Corallococcus caeni: one gene and its partner. The main gene of each other region encodes a partner of the protein of the gene in region 2 in a complex. Links are inferred from orthologs where the notes say so. Each region holds a gene or a part of one and is shown on either strand. Other genes may lie near its edges. The genes, in order: AABA78_RS16130 and smc.

Evidence for each region.
Region 1: the proteins of smc (region 2) and AABA78_RS16130 are in contact, whole or in part, in a crystal structure (PDB 3ZGX), measured with the Bacillus subtilis proteins. The link is inferred for Corallococcus caeni from one-to-one orthologs.

The regions. Positions count from the first base shown.
Region 1 is NZ_BTTW01000003.1:444,673-451,389, reverse strand. What follows is about bases 2,184-5,057. They hold AABA78_RS16130 (segregation and condensation protein A), read right to left. Parts: upstream 4,090-5,057; coding sequence 3,277-4,089; downstream 2,184-3,276. Other genes in these bases: trpS (tryptophan--tRNA ligase), read right to left, coding at 4,292-5,057; scpB (SMC-Scp complex subunit ScpB), read right to left, coding at 2,289-3,290; AABA78_RS16140 (pseudouridine synthase), read right to left, coding at 2,184-2,258. Outside these bases: more of AABA78_RS16140, read right to left, coding at 1-2,183; more of trpS, read right to left, coding at 5,058-5,305; AABA78_RS16120 (DUF4388 domain-containing protein), read left to right, coding at 5,549-6,717. UniProt on the Bacillus subtilis protein: Participates in chromosomal partition during cell division. May act via the formation of a condensin-like complex containing Smc and ScpB that pull DNA away from mid-cell into both cell halves.
Region 2 is NZ_BTTW01000004.1:694,090-702,134, forward strand. The notes cover bases 221-4,422. They hold smc (chromosome segregation protein SMC), read left to right. Parts: upstream 221-613; coding sequence 614-4,222; downstream 4,223-4,422. Other genes in these bases: AABA78_RS21065 (TapB family protein), read right to left, coding at 221-301; AABA78_RS21075 (hypothetical protein), read right to left, coding at 4,311-4,422. Outside these bases: more of AABA78_RS21065, read right to left, coding at 1-220; more of AABA78_RS21075, read right to left, coding at 4,423-5,522; AABA78_RS21080 (FHA and sigma-54 interaction domain-containing protein), read right to left, coding at 5,570-6,952; AABA78_RS21085 (hypothetical protein), read right to left, coding at 7,156-7,581; grxC (glutaredoxin 3), read right to left, coding at 7,680-7,937. UniProt on the Bacillus subtilis protein: Required for chromosome condensation and partitioning.

The DNA of each region.
Region 1 (6,717 bases), on a different replicon or contig from region 2:
AAGCGGGCGCCGCCACGAGGGGCACCGCCCTCCGCACCGAAGCGACCGGCGGGCTTGCCAAAGCTACGGCCGCGAGGGGCACCGCCCTCCGCACCGAAGGAGCGACCCCGAGGGGCGCGTTCGTCACCGCCACGGCCCGCACCGGCCGGCTTGCCGAAGCTGCGGCCGCGAGGCGCACCACCCTCATCACCGAAGCGGCCCGCGGGCTTGCCGAAGCTACGACCGCGAGGAGCACCGCCCTCTTCGCCACCGAAACGGCTGCCACCGGCGGGCTTGCCGAAGCTACGGCCGCGAGGAGCACCGCCTTCATCGCCGAAGCGGCCCGCGGGCTTGCCGAAGCTGCGGCCGCGAGGCGCGCCGCCCTCATCACCGAAGCGGCCCGCGGGCTTGCCAAAGCTGCGACCGCGAGGAGCACCACCCTCATCACCGAAGCGGCTCGCGGGCTTGCCGAAGCTGCGACCGCGCGGAGCTTCGTCACCGCCACGGCCCGCACCGGCCGGCTTGCCGAAGCTACGGCCGCGAGGAGCACCACCCTCATCACCGAAGCGACCGGCGGGCTTGCCGAAGCTGCGGCCGCGAGGAGCACCGCCCTCTTCGCCACCGAACCGGCTGCCACCGCGCGAAGCACCGCCCTCGGAACGGCCTGCACCGGCCGGCTTGCCGAAGCTGCGGCCGCGCGGAGCACCACCCTCATCGCCGAAGCGACCGGCCGGCTTGCCGAAGCTGCGGCCGCGAGGGGCACCGCCCTCTTCGCCACCGAAGCGGCTGCCACCGGCGGGCTTGCCGAAGCTGCGGCCGCGAGGAGCGCCGCCTTCGTCTCCGAAGGAGCGACCCCGAGGGGCGCGTTCGTCACCGCCACGACCGGCACCGGCCGGCTTGCCGAAGCTACGGCCGCGAGGAGCACCGCCCTCATCGCCGAAGCGGCCCGCCGGCTTGCCGAAACGGCCAGCCGCGCGCGGCGCACCACCCTCGTCGCCACCACGGCCCGCCGGCTTGCCGAAACGTCCGCGCGGCGCATCGTCACCGCCCGCCGGCTTGCCGAAACGACCCCCGCCCTCGGCGCCCGCACGGGCCGGCTTGCCGAACTTCGCGGCGCCGCGAGGCGCACGCTCACCGTCGGGCTTACCGGTACGGCCCGCGCCCCGCGCGGCCTTGCCGTAGGTGGCGCCTTCCGCGGCGTCGGACTCCGTCACTTCCTCACCGTCGTCATCGAACGACGGCACGCCCTCCAGATCCACGTCCGCGGCCGCGTCATCGTCCGCGTCCAGCGTCGCTCCGCGCTTCGCGAACTTCGGCGGACGCGTGCCACCGTCCTGCACGCCCTTCCACTCCTTGCGCTCCGGACGCGCCTCGCGGGTCTTCGGCCCCGTCGCGGCCTTCTTGGCGGCCGCGCGCTCCGTCTTGCGCGGCGCCACCGGCGCGTCGTCGTCCATGGACAGCTCGACATCGTCGTCGTCCGGCCCGTTGAAGCCCGGCGCGGAACGGCCGTGACGGCGCGGCGGCAGCTTCAGCTCCGAGGCGCTCGGCTGCGCGCGGCCCTCCGCCACCTCCGTGAGCTGGTGGACCTCGGAGACCTTCAGCGGCCGCAGCTCGCCGGGGCGCAGCCCCTCCACGCCCACGCCCGCGTAGTTCGGGCGGAACAGGCGCACCACCGGGTGCCCCACCGCCGCGCACAGGCGCTTGATGAGGTGCGGACGGCCTTCCGCCACGACGATCTTCAGCCAGGTGTTGCGCTCGGCCTTCTCGAAGATGTCCACCGACACCGGCGTGGCCATGCCGTCTTCCAGGCGGACGCCTCCGCGCAGCTTCTCCAGCGTGGGCATGTCCGGCACGCCCTTCACCTTCGCCAGGTACGAGCGCGGCACCTGGAAGCTGGGGTGCGTGAGCTTGTGCGCCAACGCGCCGTCATCCGTGAAGAGCAGCGCGCCTTCGGCGTCGTAATCCAGACGGCCCACGGGGAACAGGCGGCGGCCCGTCTCTTCCACATAGCTGGCCACCGTGGGCCGGCCCTGCGGATCCGACAGCGTCGTCACGACGCCCACGGGCTTGTAGAGCAGGTAGTACGACGATTCTTCCGGCGGCGTGACGAGCTTCCCATCGACGGTCACCAGGTCCGTGCCGGGCTCCACCCGGCTGCCCAGCTCCGTCACCGTCTCGTTGTTCACTCCGACGCGACCGGAGGTGATGAGTTCTTCCGCGTGCCGGCGCGAAGCCACTCCCGCGCGAGCCAGGTACTTCTGCAAACGTTCCGCCGCCATGCCTTGCCTTCTTCCAGTTGTTGCCGCCCGTCACTCGGGCTTGGGCCCCTCGCTATCACCCTTCTCGGGCGAAGGGGGGCTTTCCAGGATGCTGGCACTGACCTTCTGGCTCCGCTCCGCGGCGGCCATGGCCTCCTCCAGCTCCTCCAAAGCAGCCTCACTGGCCGCCTCGTTCTTCTCCATCCGCTTCGTGAAGTTCGGGTCCGACAGCGCCGCCACCGTCCCCTCCGCCTTCGGAGGAGGCGGCGCCGCTTCCTTCTCCACGATGTCCCGGTGCTCCTGGGTCAATTCATGGAATTCCCGGAGCGTGGGCAGCGCGGACAGGTCCTTCAGCGCGAAGAACTCCAGGAACTCGCGCGTGGTTCCATAAAGAATGGGGCGGCCGACTTCTTCCCGCTTGCCCAGGATTTTCACCAGCTTGCGGTCCATCAGCGCCTTGAGCACCGCGCCGCAGTCCACGCCGCGGATGTCCTCCAGCTCCGGCCGGGTGACGGGCTGGCGGTACGCGATGATGGCCAGCGTCTCCACCGCCGCGCGGGTGAGCCGCTGCGGCTTCACCCGCAGGTAGCGCCGGACGTACTCCGCGGAGTGGGGGTCCGTGCGGAACTGCCACCCGCCCGCCACCTCGTAGAGCACCACGCCGCTGATGCCCTCGCGGTGGATGCCGGAGAGCTGATCCAGCGCCTGGAGGATGGGCTCCCTCGGGATGCCGGTGGCCTGGTACAGCTCGTCCACGGACAGGGGGCGCTCGGCGACGAAGAGCACGCTCTCCAGCACCGTGCGGATGCGGTCCGGGGAGAGGTTGCGGCTCTTGGCGAGCAGCTTCTCGAAGGAGGACTGGAGGTCCGGGACGTTCTCGTCGTCGTCCGAGCCCTCCTCGATGGCGGCCGCCTCCACCCCGTCCAGCTCCGCGTCGTCGGGGCCAGGGCCCGTGACGGAGGCGATCTCCTCCTCGGAGAACTGTCCGGGGCCGCCGGGCGTGCCGGGGGCGGGCGTCTCGTCACCGTCGTCGGGACCGTTACCGGTAGTCACTCTCGTCGACCTCCGTGGGGAGCAGCTTCTCCAGCGCGTCCCCGTTGGGCGTCACCTGGATGGGGCCCAGGGGCTCCTCCTGGAAGACCTTGATGAGGCGGCGCTTCACCATCTCCAGCATGGCGATGAAGGTGATGACCACCTCCTGGCGCGTGGCCGCCTCCGTGAACAGCGCCTCGAACACCACCTGCCCGTCCTTGCGCACGCGCTCCGCCATCCGGAGGATGGCCTCCGACAGGCTCACGCGCTCCAGCACCACCTCGTGCTGCACCTTGGGCGTCAGCCGCTCGAGCACCCGGTCGAGCGCCTCCACGAGCTTGAGGACGGAAATCTCCTGAAGGCCGACCTCGTCCTCGGGGATGGGGACGGCCTCCACGGGCACCTTCCGGGCGAACACGTCCCGGTCCAGGATGTCCTGCTTGGCCAGGTGCTCCGCGGCGTCCTTGTACTTCTGGTACTCCAGGAGCCTTCGCACCAGCTCCGCGCGAGGGTCCTGCGCCTCCTCCACCGCCGCGAGCGCGTCCGCCCCTTCCGGCACCTGGGCCGCGTCCTGCCGGGGCAGGAGCATGCGGCTCTTCAGGTGGGCGAGCGTGGAGGCCATCACCAGGAACTCGCCGGCGATGTCCAGGTTCAGCTCCCGCATCCGCTCCAGGTACTCGAGGTACTTGGCGGTGATGAGTGCCAGCGGGATGTCGAAGATGTCGACCCGGTGCTCCTTGATGAGATGGAGCAGCAGGTCCAGGGGACCCTCGAAGTTGGGCAGCGCCACCCGGAAGGCGTCTCCGGGCGTGCGCGGCAATCCCTCCCCGTCGGGGTCCGGCGGGAGGTCGTCGGGCGGTGGGGGCTTGCGACCTTCGCTCACCGGCCGGCGTCCTTCTGGGGGGATGGGAACTTCGTCATGCGAAAGGGTCCGAATTTCCGGCCTTTAGCGAGCGCCGGGGGGACAGACCTCCTTAGCAATGCCTCCCAGGTGGGTCAAACATTTGAACAGGAACGGGCGTTCAGGGGATTCCCACGGCCCGTCTCACCTGGTCCATCAGGCGGGTGGCTTCCGCCCGGGCGCGCTGGGCGCCGTCCTGGAGGATGCGCTCCAACTCACCGGGGTCGTTGAGCAGCTCCTGCCGGCGCTGGCGGGCGGGGCCGAAGGTGGCGTGGAAGGCCTCCAGCAGCTTCTTCTTGTAGTCGCCGTAGCCCTTGCCGCCGGCCTTCCAGGACGCGTCCACGTCGGAGAACTCGCCGGCCGGGAGCATCAGCTTGAGCAGGTCATAGAGCGGCGCGTCCGTGGTGGGCTTGGGGGCGTCCACCGCTGTGGAGTCCGTCTTGATGGACATGATGCGCTTCTTGATGTCCTTCTCCTCGCCGAACAGCTCCAGCGTGTTGCCGTAGGACTTGGACATCTTGCGCCCGTCGATGCCGGGCACCGTGGCGGAGTGCTCCTGCACGAACGCGGAGGGGAGCTTGAGGATGCCGGGGGCGTGGCCCCGCTCCTTGCCTTCCGGATCCGCCGGGTCGTAGCCGGGGACGTACTGGGTGTTGAACTTCACGGCCCAGTCGCGCGCGAACTCGATGTGCTGAATCTGGTCCTTGCCCACGGGGACCTGATCCGCGCTGTAGAGCAGGATGTCCGCCGCCATGAGCACCGGGTAGGCGAACAGGCCGAAGTCCGGGCTGATGTTGTTGGCGATCTTGTCCTTGTAGCTGTGGGCGCGCTCCAGGTGGGCCTGGGGCACCACGGTGCCGAGGATCCAGTTGAGCTCCAGGACCTCCTTCACGTCGCTCTGGCGAAAGAGGACGGCCTTCTTCGGATCCAATCCCAGCGACAGGTACGTGAGCGCCGCGTCGCGCGTCAGGTCCAGGGCCAGCTTCGGATCCCGAACGGTGGTGAGCGCGTGGTAGTTGGCGATGAAGTAGTAGGCCTCGCCCTGATCCTGGAGCTGCACGAACTGCCGCATCGCCCCGTAATAGTTGCCGATGTGCAGCCTTCCGGACGACTGGACGCCTGAGAGAATCCGCATCGCGATTCGCGCTCCGAATGACGGGTGGAGGACACGGCTCGTTCGCACACCCGCCGTCATGCTGCAACCTTCCGTTGGGACAGGTGGGCCCTTTCAACGCCTGACATTCGCGTGCCCTGCCCTCCTGGAACATTTCGCCCTGGCAGGAAAAGCCCAGCAGTTTCGAGGGGTTGAGGGGGCTCGGGTCTGCCGCTACCCTGGCGGCCGGCGTAGCACGTGGCCCGCCTTGGAGGGCGCCAACGGATGGAAGCGTTCACGGGAAACCTGGCCAGCTATCGGCTCCAGCTGGTGTTGCCTCCGCTGTTCACGACGCCCGGGCTGGAGGGGACGCTGCGGGTGGAGCGGGGCGCGGTGCGGCGGGAGTTCTACCTGCGGGACGGGCACCTGGTGGGGGTGGCCTCCACGGATCCGAGGGAGCACCTGGCGCAGGTGCTGGTGAACCTACGCATCCTGGACGCACCCCGGGCGGCGGCGGCGTTCGAGTCGGCGGAAGGGGCGAACCTGCCCTACGGCACGTTCCTGGTGCAGCGCTGCTTCGTGGAGCTGTCGCAGCTGACGGAGGCGATGGAGCACAAGGCGCGCGAGGCGCTGTTCGACTGCTACGCGTGGGAGTCGGGCGAGGTGGAGTTCACGCCGGGGCTGCCGTTGTCGGGGCGCGCGGTGGGGTTGCGGCTGCCGTTGAGCACGTTGCACCGGGACGCGGTGGCGCGGGTGCAGGAGTGGGCGCAGTTCCGGGACATCTTCCCGCGCCTGGACACGACGTTCCGCGTGTTCCGCGAGTTCGCGGTGGAGACGTTCTCCGAGGAGGAGGACGTGCTCCTGGACCTGGCGGCGGGCGGCGCGACGCTGGGAGAGTTGCTGGCGAGCGCGCGGGAGGCCCCGCTGTTCGCGGCGCGCTGGGTGCTGCACCTGTATCGGCGGGGAGCACTGGCGCCGCACCGGGCCACGGGGCTGACGGTGGGCGAGTCCACGGAGTTCACGGAGCTGTTGGCGCTGGTGAGAGCGTTCCTGTCGTCGCGCAAGTACGACCTGGCGGTGGCGCTGGCGGCGCAGGTGCTGGAGCGCGGGCCGGTGCCGGAGGCGCACGCGCTGTACCGCGAGGCGGAGGTGGGGCTGACGCTGGCGTTGAGTGACGCGCTGTTCGCGCTGGACGGGAGGCTGGTGTTCGAGCCCATCCCCCGCCCTGCCCCGCCGGACCTGACGGCGGACGACCTGTATCTGTATTCGAAGCTCAGGGGCAGCCGGAGCATCCGTCAGGCGCTTCGCACGGCGGCCATGGGAGAGCTGGCAGCGTCCCGGTCCGTGGAGCGACTGAGGGCCGCGGGGTTGATCCGCGTGGCGCCGCTGGCACCGGGAGCGGTGGAGCCCGCAACGAGGCGGACGACCACGGATCCGTACGGGTTGAACCTGGC
Region 2 (8,045 bases):
CCGCGCCCTCCGCGTTCACCACCTGCACGTCCATGCCGGACGCGGACAGCAGCGTGCCCTCCAGGCCGCCCAGGCCCGTGCGGACACCGTTGGCGTCGCAGGTGAGGTCCGTCTGGCCGCTGCGGCCCTTGAGGCTCACCGCCAGCGTGGCCTTCACCGTTCCGTCCGGAGCCGGGGTGACGTCCTTCGTCGCCAGCACGAGCTCCGAGGAGTGGCCCGCCCGGTACGTCAGCGTGAGGCCGTCCTCCATGGGGAACCAGGGGTTCGGACAAGGGGCCGGCGCCGCCGCCGCCACCACCATGTCAGACCGGGGTGCTACCTGAGACGTCGGGGACGCGCCCACGAGGAGCGACAGGGCAAGCAAGGGCTGAAACGTAGGACGCCTCCAGAAAGATCAAGTGGAAGGTAGGGTGGGCCGGCTGCTTTGCAAGGGTGGTGCGAGGCCACCGACGAACCGGCCTGTAGCACTGGACATAGGGTCATGCGTGGCATGGTCACGCTTGATCCCCGGTGGGGTGCGTTGGTACTCCTGCCGAACGCTGCGGAGCCGATTTTCCGGCCTCGCGCGCGTTTTCACCCCGTCACACCGACGGCCGTAGGGAGAACCGCTGGCATGCGAATCAAGCGCCTGGACATCACCGGCTTCAAGTCGTTCATGGAGCGGAGCGTCTTCTCCTTCGACGAGGGCGTCACGGGCGTCGTCGGCCCCAACGGGTGTGGCAAATCCAACGTCGTGGACGCCATCCGCTGGGTGATGGGCGAGCAGAGCGCGAAGAACCTGCGCGGCCGCGGCATGGAAGACGTCATCTTCAACGGCTCGGAGAACAAGCCGCCCCTGTCCATGGCGGAGGTGTCGCTCACCTTCCTCGTGGACGACACGGACACGCTGGCGCCGCAGTACCAGGGCTTCAGTGAGATCACCGTGACGCGCCGGCTGTTCCGCAACGGCGACTCCGAGTACCTCATCAACAAGACCGTCTGCCGCCTGCTGGACATCACCGAGCTGTTCCTCGGCACCGGCGTGGGCACCAAGGCCTACTCCATCATCGAGCAGGGCCGCGTGGGCCTCATCGTCTCCAGCAAGCCGGAGGACCGCCGGCACCTGCTGGAAGAGGCCGCGGGCGTCACCAAGTACAAGGCCCGCCGCAAGGCCGCCGAGCGCAAGATGGAGGCCACCGAGGCCAACCTCCTGCGCGTCAACGACATCACGGGCGAGCTGGAGAAGCGGCTCGACACGCTGTCGCGCCAGGCGAAGAAGGCGGAGAAGTACCGCAAGCTCAAGGCGCGCATGCGGGAGATCGACCTGCACTCCACCAGCCACCGCTCGCTGGAGCTGATGGCGGAGAAGCGCGTGCTCCAGTCCCGCCTGGAGAACCTGGGCGGCGAGGAGCGCGAGGGCCTGGACCGGGTGAAGGAGCTGGAGGAGGTCATCACCCGGCGCCGCGCGGAGCTGGACGCGGAAGGGGCGGCCCTCCAGCAGTACGCCGGCGAGGTGCACGCGCTGGAGAGCGCCCTGCAGCGCGACGCGCAGGAGCTGGCGTACGGCCGCCGCGACTTCGAGGAGACCGGCGCGCGCGTGGCGTCCGCGCAGGCGGAGCTGGACGCGCTGCTCGCGCGGCAGGCGGAGGTGGTGCAGACCATGACGGCCCGCGAGGCGGAGCTGTCGGGCATCGCCGGGTCGTACAAGGAAGACGAAGTGGCCATGCAGGTGGCGCTGGAGGAGCAGCGCCGCGTCTCCGTGCTCCAGACGGAGATCTCCCTGCGCCTGGAGCAGGAGCGGGCGGGGCTGGTGGCCGTGGCCACGCGCCTGGCCAACCACGAGAGCAACCTGGTCAACCTCGCGCGCCAGCGCACGGACCTGGAGGCCCGCCGCGCGAAGCTGGCCGGTGAGCTGGAGGCCCTGCGCGCCCAGGAGCAGGAGCTGGACTCCGTCCGCACCCAGGCGGCGAAGCACGTGGAGGACACGCGCCACCTGGCCTCTGAACTCGCCGAGCGCCGGGGCCAGGAGGAGGAGGCCCTCACCCGCACGCGGGAGGCCTTCACGGAGAACGAGGTCCAGGTCATCGCGCTGCGCGAGGAGCTGAGCGACAAGCGCAGCCGCCTGGCGTCCCTGGAGGACATCCAGAAGAACTACGACGGCTTCGACCGGGGCGTGCGCGCCGTCATGGTGCGCGCGGCGGAGGCCGCCCGCGAGCAGGGCATCTTCGGCCTGGTGGCGGATGTCCTCACGGTGAACTCGCCGCGCTACGAGCGCGCGGTGGAGGCCGCCCTGGGCGAGCGGCTCCAGCACGTCATCGTGGACAGCCGCGAGAAGGGCGTGGAGCTGGTGGAGTACCTGAAGGGCCACGCCGAAGGGCGCGGCACCTTCCTGCCGGTGCCCTCCGGCGAGCAGGCCCGGGCCTTCGTGGAGCCGGACCTCACGCGCCCGGGCGTCCTGGCGCACGCGCTGAAGGAAGTGTCCTGCGAGCCCGCGCTGGAGCCGGTGCTCAAGCTGCTCCTGGGTGACGTGGTCATCGTCCAGGACCTGCCGGCCGCGCGCGAGTACGCGGAAGCCACCCCCGTGCCGTGCACGCTCGTCACGCTGGAGGGCGAGGTCTTCCGCACCGACGGCTCCATCACCGGCGGCGAGCGCGAGGGCGCGGCGGTGGGCGCGCTCCAGAAGAAGCGCGAGATCGCGGAGCTGGCGGCCGAAGTGGCCCGGGTGGAGGAGCGCTACAACGAGATCTTGACCCGCCACTACACGCTCCAGAAGCAGATGGGGCAGGCGGAGGCCGTCCTCAAGGGCCTGGGCAAGGAGCAGCACGCGGAGGAGGTCAACCTGGCCAGCCAGGAGAAGGACCTCCACAAGGCGAGCGAGGACCTGGCCCGGGTGCGCGAGCGGCTGCGCTCGCTGGAGGGCGAGGAGGGGCAGCTCTCCCAGAGCCACACCGCGCTCGCCAACGAGGAGGAGTCCAGCCGCGGCGAGGTGGCCCACGGCCAGGCGGACCGCGAGGCGCGCGAGGAGCGCGTGCGCCAGTACGCCGGGGAGCTGGAGGGCCTGCGCCAGCGCGCGGACAGCGCGTCCTCGGACCTGATGGGCCTGCGCGTGAAGGTGGCCGCCGGCAGCGAGCGCGGCGAGTCCGCCCGCAAGGAGCTGGAGAGCCTGGTGTCGCAGCGCCGGGACATGGAGGCGCGCGTCAGCCGCCTGCAGGCCACGGTGACGGAGGGCCGCGCCAAGGTGGAGGTGCTGCAGGGCCGGCTCGCGGAGCTGGAGTCCACCAAGGACCACCGCGCGGAGGAGCACCGCGTGGCCGCGGAGGCCCTGGAGGCCCGCCGCACCGCGCACACCACCGCCACCACGGAGGTGCGCGAGCAGGACACCGCCTTCCGCGAGCTGCGCGGCCGGCTGGACGAGCTCATGCAGGGCCTGTCGCAGATCACGCTGCGCGAGAAGGAGATCGGCCTGGAGCTGGAGCACCTGGCCGCCGGCATCCGTGAGCGCTACCAGTTGGAGCTGGCCACGGAGCTGCACAACTACCACCTGCTGGCGCCGCTCTCGCCGGAGGTGGAGAGCGAGCTCAAGGACCTGCGCGCGCAGGTGGAGAAGATGGGGGAGATCAACCTCACCGCCATCGACGAGCACGCGGAGCTGTCCAAGCGCTTCGAGTTCCTCTCCACCCAGCGCCAGGACCTCCAGGCGTCCATCAGCCAGCTGAAGGAAGCCATCGTCCGCATCGACGCGACGAGCCGCGAGCGCTTCAAGCAGACCTTCGACGTGGTGAACGACAAGTTCCAGGCCATCTTCCCGCGCCTGTTCGGCGGTGGCCGCGCCAGCCTCATCCTGACGCAGGAGGGCCCCAACGGAGAGCCGGGCGTGGAAATCGTGGCCCAGCCGCCGGGCAAGAAGCTCCAGAGCGTCAACCTGCTCTCCGGCGGCGAGAAGGCCCTCACCGCCGTGGCGCTCATCTTCGGCATCTTCCTCATCAAGCCCACCCCCTTCTGCCTCCTGGACGAGGTCGACGCCCCGCTGGATGAGGGCAACGTGGGCCGCTACAACGACATGGTGAAGGAGATGAGCCGCCAGTCGCAGTTCATCCTCATCACCCACAACAAGCGCACCATGGAGATCGCCGACACGCTCTACGGCGTCACCATGGAGGAGCCCGGCATCTCCAAGCTCGTCAGCGTGAAGATGCGCGAGGCCTCCGCGCACAACGACGACAAGGTCCCCGCCGCGTCGTAAGGCGCGCAGCCCCAGAAAGACGACGGGCGCCCCGGGATGTCCTCCGGAGCGCCCGTTGTCATTTCAGGGTGCCGCGTGCCGCGAAGGACTACTTCTTCTTCGCCGGCGCGTAGCTCTTCTTCGGGCAGGCGCCCTGGTCCGCGGCCAGACGCTGCTGGGCGGCGGAGAGGTCCTTCTGGGTGTTGGCCAGGGCCTCCTGGCTGGCGGCCTCCACCGGGGCCCAGTCTTCCTTCTGGGCCTTGAGCTCCTGCACCAGCTTCAGCGTCGTCTGGTCCACCGTCTCCTGCGCCTTGAGCGCATCCACCCACTTGGTGGCGGAGTCCACCAGCGACTGGCACTTGGAGGACAGCTCGTCGAAGAGCTTGTAGTCCTTCGTCTTGGTGTACTTCTGCACGACGGCGTCATACGTGTCCGCCGCGTTGGTGCGAGCGCCGAAGGCGATGGCGGACGCGGCGGCCGTCTGGGTGCGCGCCAGCTCCAGCTGGAAGAAGCGCAGCTCCGGCGGCATGTCCGCGGAGGCCTCCACCGGGGCCTGCGAGTTGAAGAACACGAAGCGGAAGGGGAACTTCAGCTCGCCCGTCGTCGTCGCGGGCATCTTCGCCATCTTCGCCTGGAGGCAGGACGCGAGCTGGTCACCCTCGGTGCTGCCGGAGGGCTTGAAGACGACCTCCGTGGGGTTCGGCTGGCCCTTCACGATGTGGATGTCGGAGCTCAGCACCGGCGGCGTGGACGCCTTGTAGCCGGCGAAGCAGTCACACCAGCTCTTCTCCGCCAGGCGCACCGTGCCGGAGAAGTCCGAGCCCTCGTTGATGCCCATGGTGACGGAGGGGTTGTTGGCGGTGGCGTGGTCGTACTCGTACGAGGCCTCCACCGGCTTGGCGTCCGCCGCCAGCGCAGTGGGCTTCACGTGCGTGTCCAGCACCTGCTGGATGCAGGCGGTGCCCGCCGGGGTGAGGTTCTCACCGGAGACGGCGTGCGTGGCGCCCTGGGCGTTGACGGTCGTCTTCACCGTCACCTTGGTGCTGGCCGCCGGGCCGCGGTTGGCCGGGTCCACCAGGCACTCCAGCACGTCCGGACGGACGCTCAGGAGCGCGCCCACGAGGACGCCCTCGTTGGCGGGGGAGGGCAGGGTCTGCTCGTGCGGGAAGCAGGTCGCCAGGTCGAACGGAGGCTGGTTGGTGATGCGCAGCCGCTCTTCCTTGGTCATCTGCTTCTGCCCCTCGGCGGGGGCTTCGGTCTTCTGCTGTCCGGCACAGGCGGCGGTGAGGATGACGGAGGCGACGGCGAGACGTCTCAGCATGGTGAGGCTTTCTCCCGGTTGGGGTGGTTGGGACTGCGCTCGGGCGCTCACTTCTCCAGGCCCTCGGCGTTCTTGAGGTCCTTGAGGCGGAGCCCGTTCTTCTTCAACAGGCGGTAGAGGCTCTGCATGGACAGGCCGGTGCGCTGCTCCGCGGCCTTCATGTCGAAGGCCACCTCGCGCATGATTTCGGCGAAGTACAGCCGCTCGAAGTCCGCGAGCACCCGGTCCTTCGCTTCGTGGTACGGCATGCCGGTGACGATGGCCGTCACGTTGGTGGCCGGCTCCGTGCCTTCGGCCCGCTTGGGCGTGTGCGCCAGGAAGTCCAGCCAGCTGGTGTTGCCCGTCTCCTGCATCAGCGCGCCGCGCTCCAGCACGTTGCGCAGCTCGCGCACGTTGCCCGGCCAGTCGTAGCCCTCGAAGAGGGCCAGCGTCTGCGGCGTCAATTCCAGCGCGGCCTTCATGCCGCGCGACAGCGCCTGCGACAGCGTGGGGATGTCGTCGCGGCGGGTGCGCAGGGGCGGCAGCCGCACGCGCGCCACCGCCAGCCGGAAGTAGAGGTCCGCGCGGAAGCGGCCCTGGCGCACGTCCTCCTCCAGGTTGCGGTGCGTGGAGGCGATGACGCGCACGTCCACCGCCACCGGCTGCCCGTCCAGCGACGGCACCTCGCGCGTCTCCAGCACGCGCAGCAGCTTGCCCTGCACGGACATGGGCAGCTCGCCCACCTCGTCCAGGAAGAGCGTGCCGCCGCGCGCCGCCTCGAAGATGCCGCGCGCGGCCTTGTCCTCGTTCTCCCCGGCGCGCAGGCCCCCGAACAGCTCGCGCTCCGCCTTCTCCTCGGAGATGAGGTTGCAGTCCACGACCTTGAAGGCGCCGTGGCGGCGCAACGAGTGCTGGTGCACCGCCCGCGCGGCCAGCTCCTTGCCCGTGCCCGTCTCACCCTCGACGAGCAGGTTCATGTCCTCGCGCGCGATGCGGCGCAGCTCCGTGAAGACCCAGCGCATCTTCTCCGAGCTGCCCACGAGCTGCCCGAAGGACTCCGTGCCGGCGACCTCCACCTCCGTCGCGCGGGCGGCCACCTTCACCGCGAGCTTCGTCTTGCCCAGCTCCACCTTGTCGCCGCTGCTGACGAAGGCCTGGAGGATGCGCCGGCCGTCCAGGAACGTGCCGTTGCGGCTGCCGGTGTCGCGCAAGAGCAGCCCCTGCGGCAGCCGCTCCACCTCCAGGTGACGGCGGCTCACCGTCGGGTCGCTCAAGACCAGGTCCCCCGCGGCGTCGGAACCCACGCGCACCAGCGCGTCCCGCGTGGTGACCTTCTTGCCCTTGTCCGGACCGCCCACCACCTCCACCGTCCACTCGTGAAGGGGGACGCGGGTGGCCTGGGCTTCGCGCTCCGCCTGGACGGTTTCGGTGACATCCGGTCTGTCAATCATGGTCACGGACCCCTCGTTGCAACGGGGCGCGCGGGGCAAAAAGACCCCGCCTCGCCCTCAATCCCGCCTCTTTAGGGGGGACTGCACACAAGGGGCAAGCGGAACAAGTGGACTCGGAAACGTCCGTTGAAGGTGAAGACAGAAGGGGCCCGTCCGCTCCCCTACCGGGGACGTCGGGCCTGCCTCCCGTGCGCCTTCGCGCCTCAGTACTTCGCGGGTGCGTCGCTCGCGGGGAAGGACTCCTTGGACTGCTCATCCACCGCGTCGTCGCCCGCGCCGCCGCCGGAGCGCACGCTCGCGTTGGTGGGGCCCTTCACCTCGCGCGTCGGCACCTCCGCGTTGGCGTTCGCCTTGCGCTTCGTGCCCTTGGACTCCGACGCGGCCGCGCGGCCCGTGCCGGCCTGCGCGTTCACCATGCGCGCGCCCAGCAGGTTCTTGGCGCGCTCGGCCAGGTTGCGCTGCTCGTCCTGCCAGTCGCGGAAGAGCTGCGCCAGCTCCTGGTCCCCCGCGGCCTCCGCGTCGCGCAGGTACTGCTCGCTCACCGACGCGCCCTTGAGCAGGTGGTAGAGCGTGCTGATGAGGTCGTGGTGCTCATCCCGGGTCCCCGTCGTTTCCTGTCCGCCCGCCATGGTGTTCCTCCCGTGAAAAGGGGTGAATGCCTTGACGGAGAAGCTAGGCACGGTGGGAACGGGTGGCGTCCGGACCCGGGGCCCGGCCGCCTGGCTGCTCATGCGTGGAGCATCGGGTCCAGCTTGCCCTCGCGGTCGAGCGCGGCCATGTCGGAATAGCCGCCCACGTGCGTGTCGCCGATGAAGATCTGCGGCACGGTGCGCTGGCCACCGCTCATCTCCACCAGCTTCGCGCGGGCGTCGTCGTCTCCGGTGACGTCCACCTCTTCGTACGCCACGCCCTTGCGCTTGAGCAGGTCCTTCGCGCGCACGCAAAAGCCACAGTAGGTCGTCGTGTAGATCTTCACGGGCTTCATGGATTTCCTCCTGGCTCTCTTGATGCCAAACCTAAGGGTCCGTTGCGCGCGCGACCACGGGTGTCCCGCGTGCCTGGCCCCTCGAAACACGACGGCCCCCGGTACCCA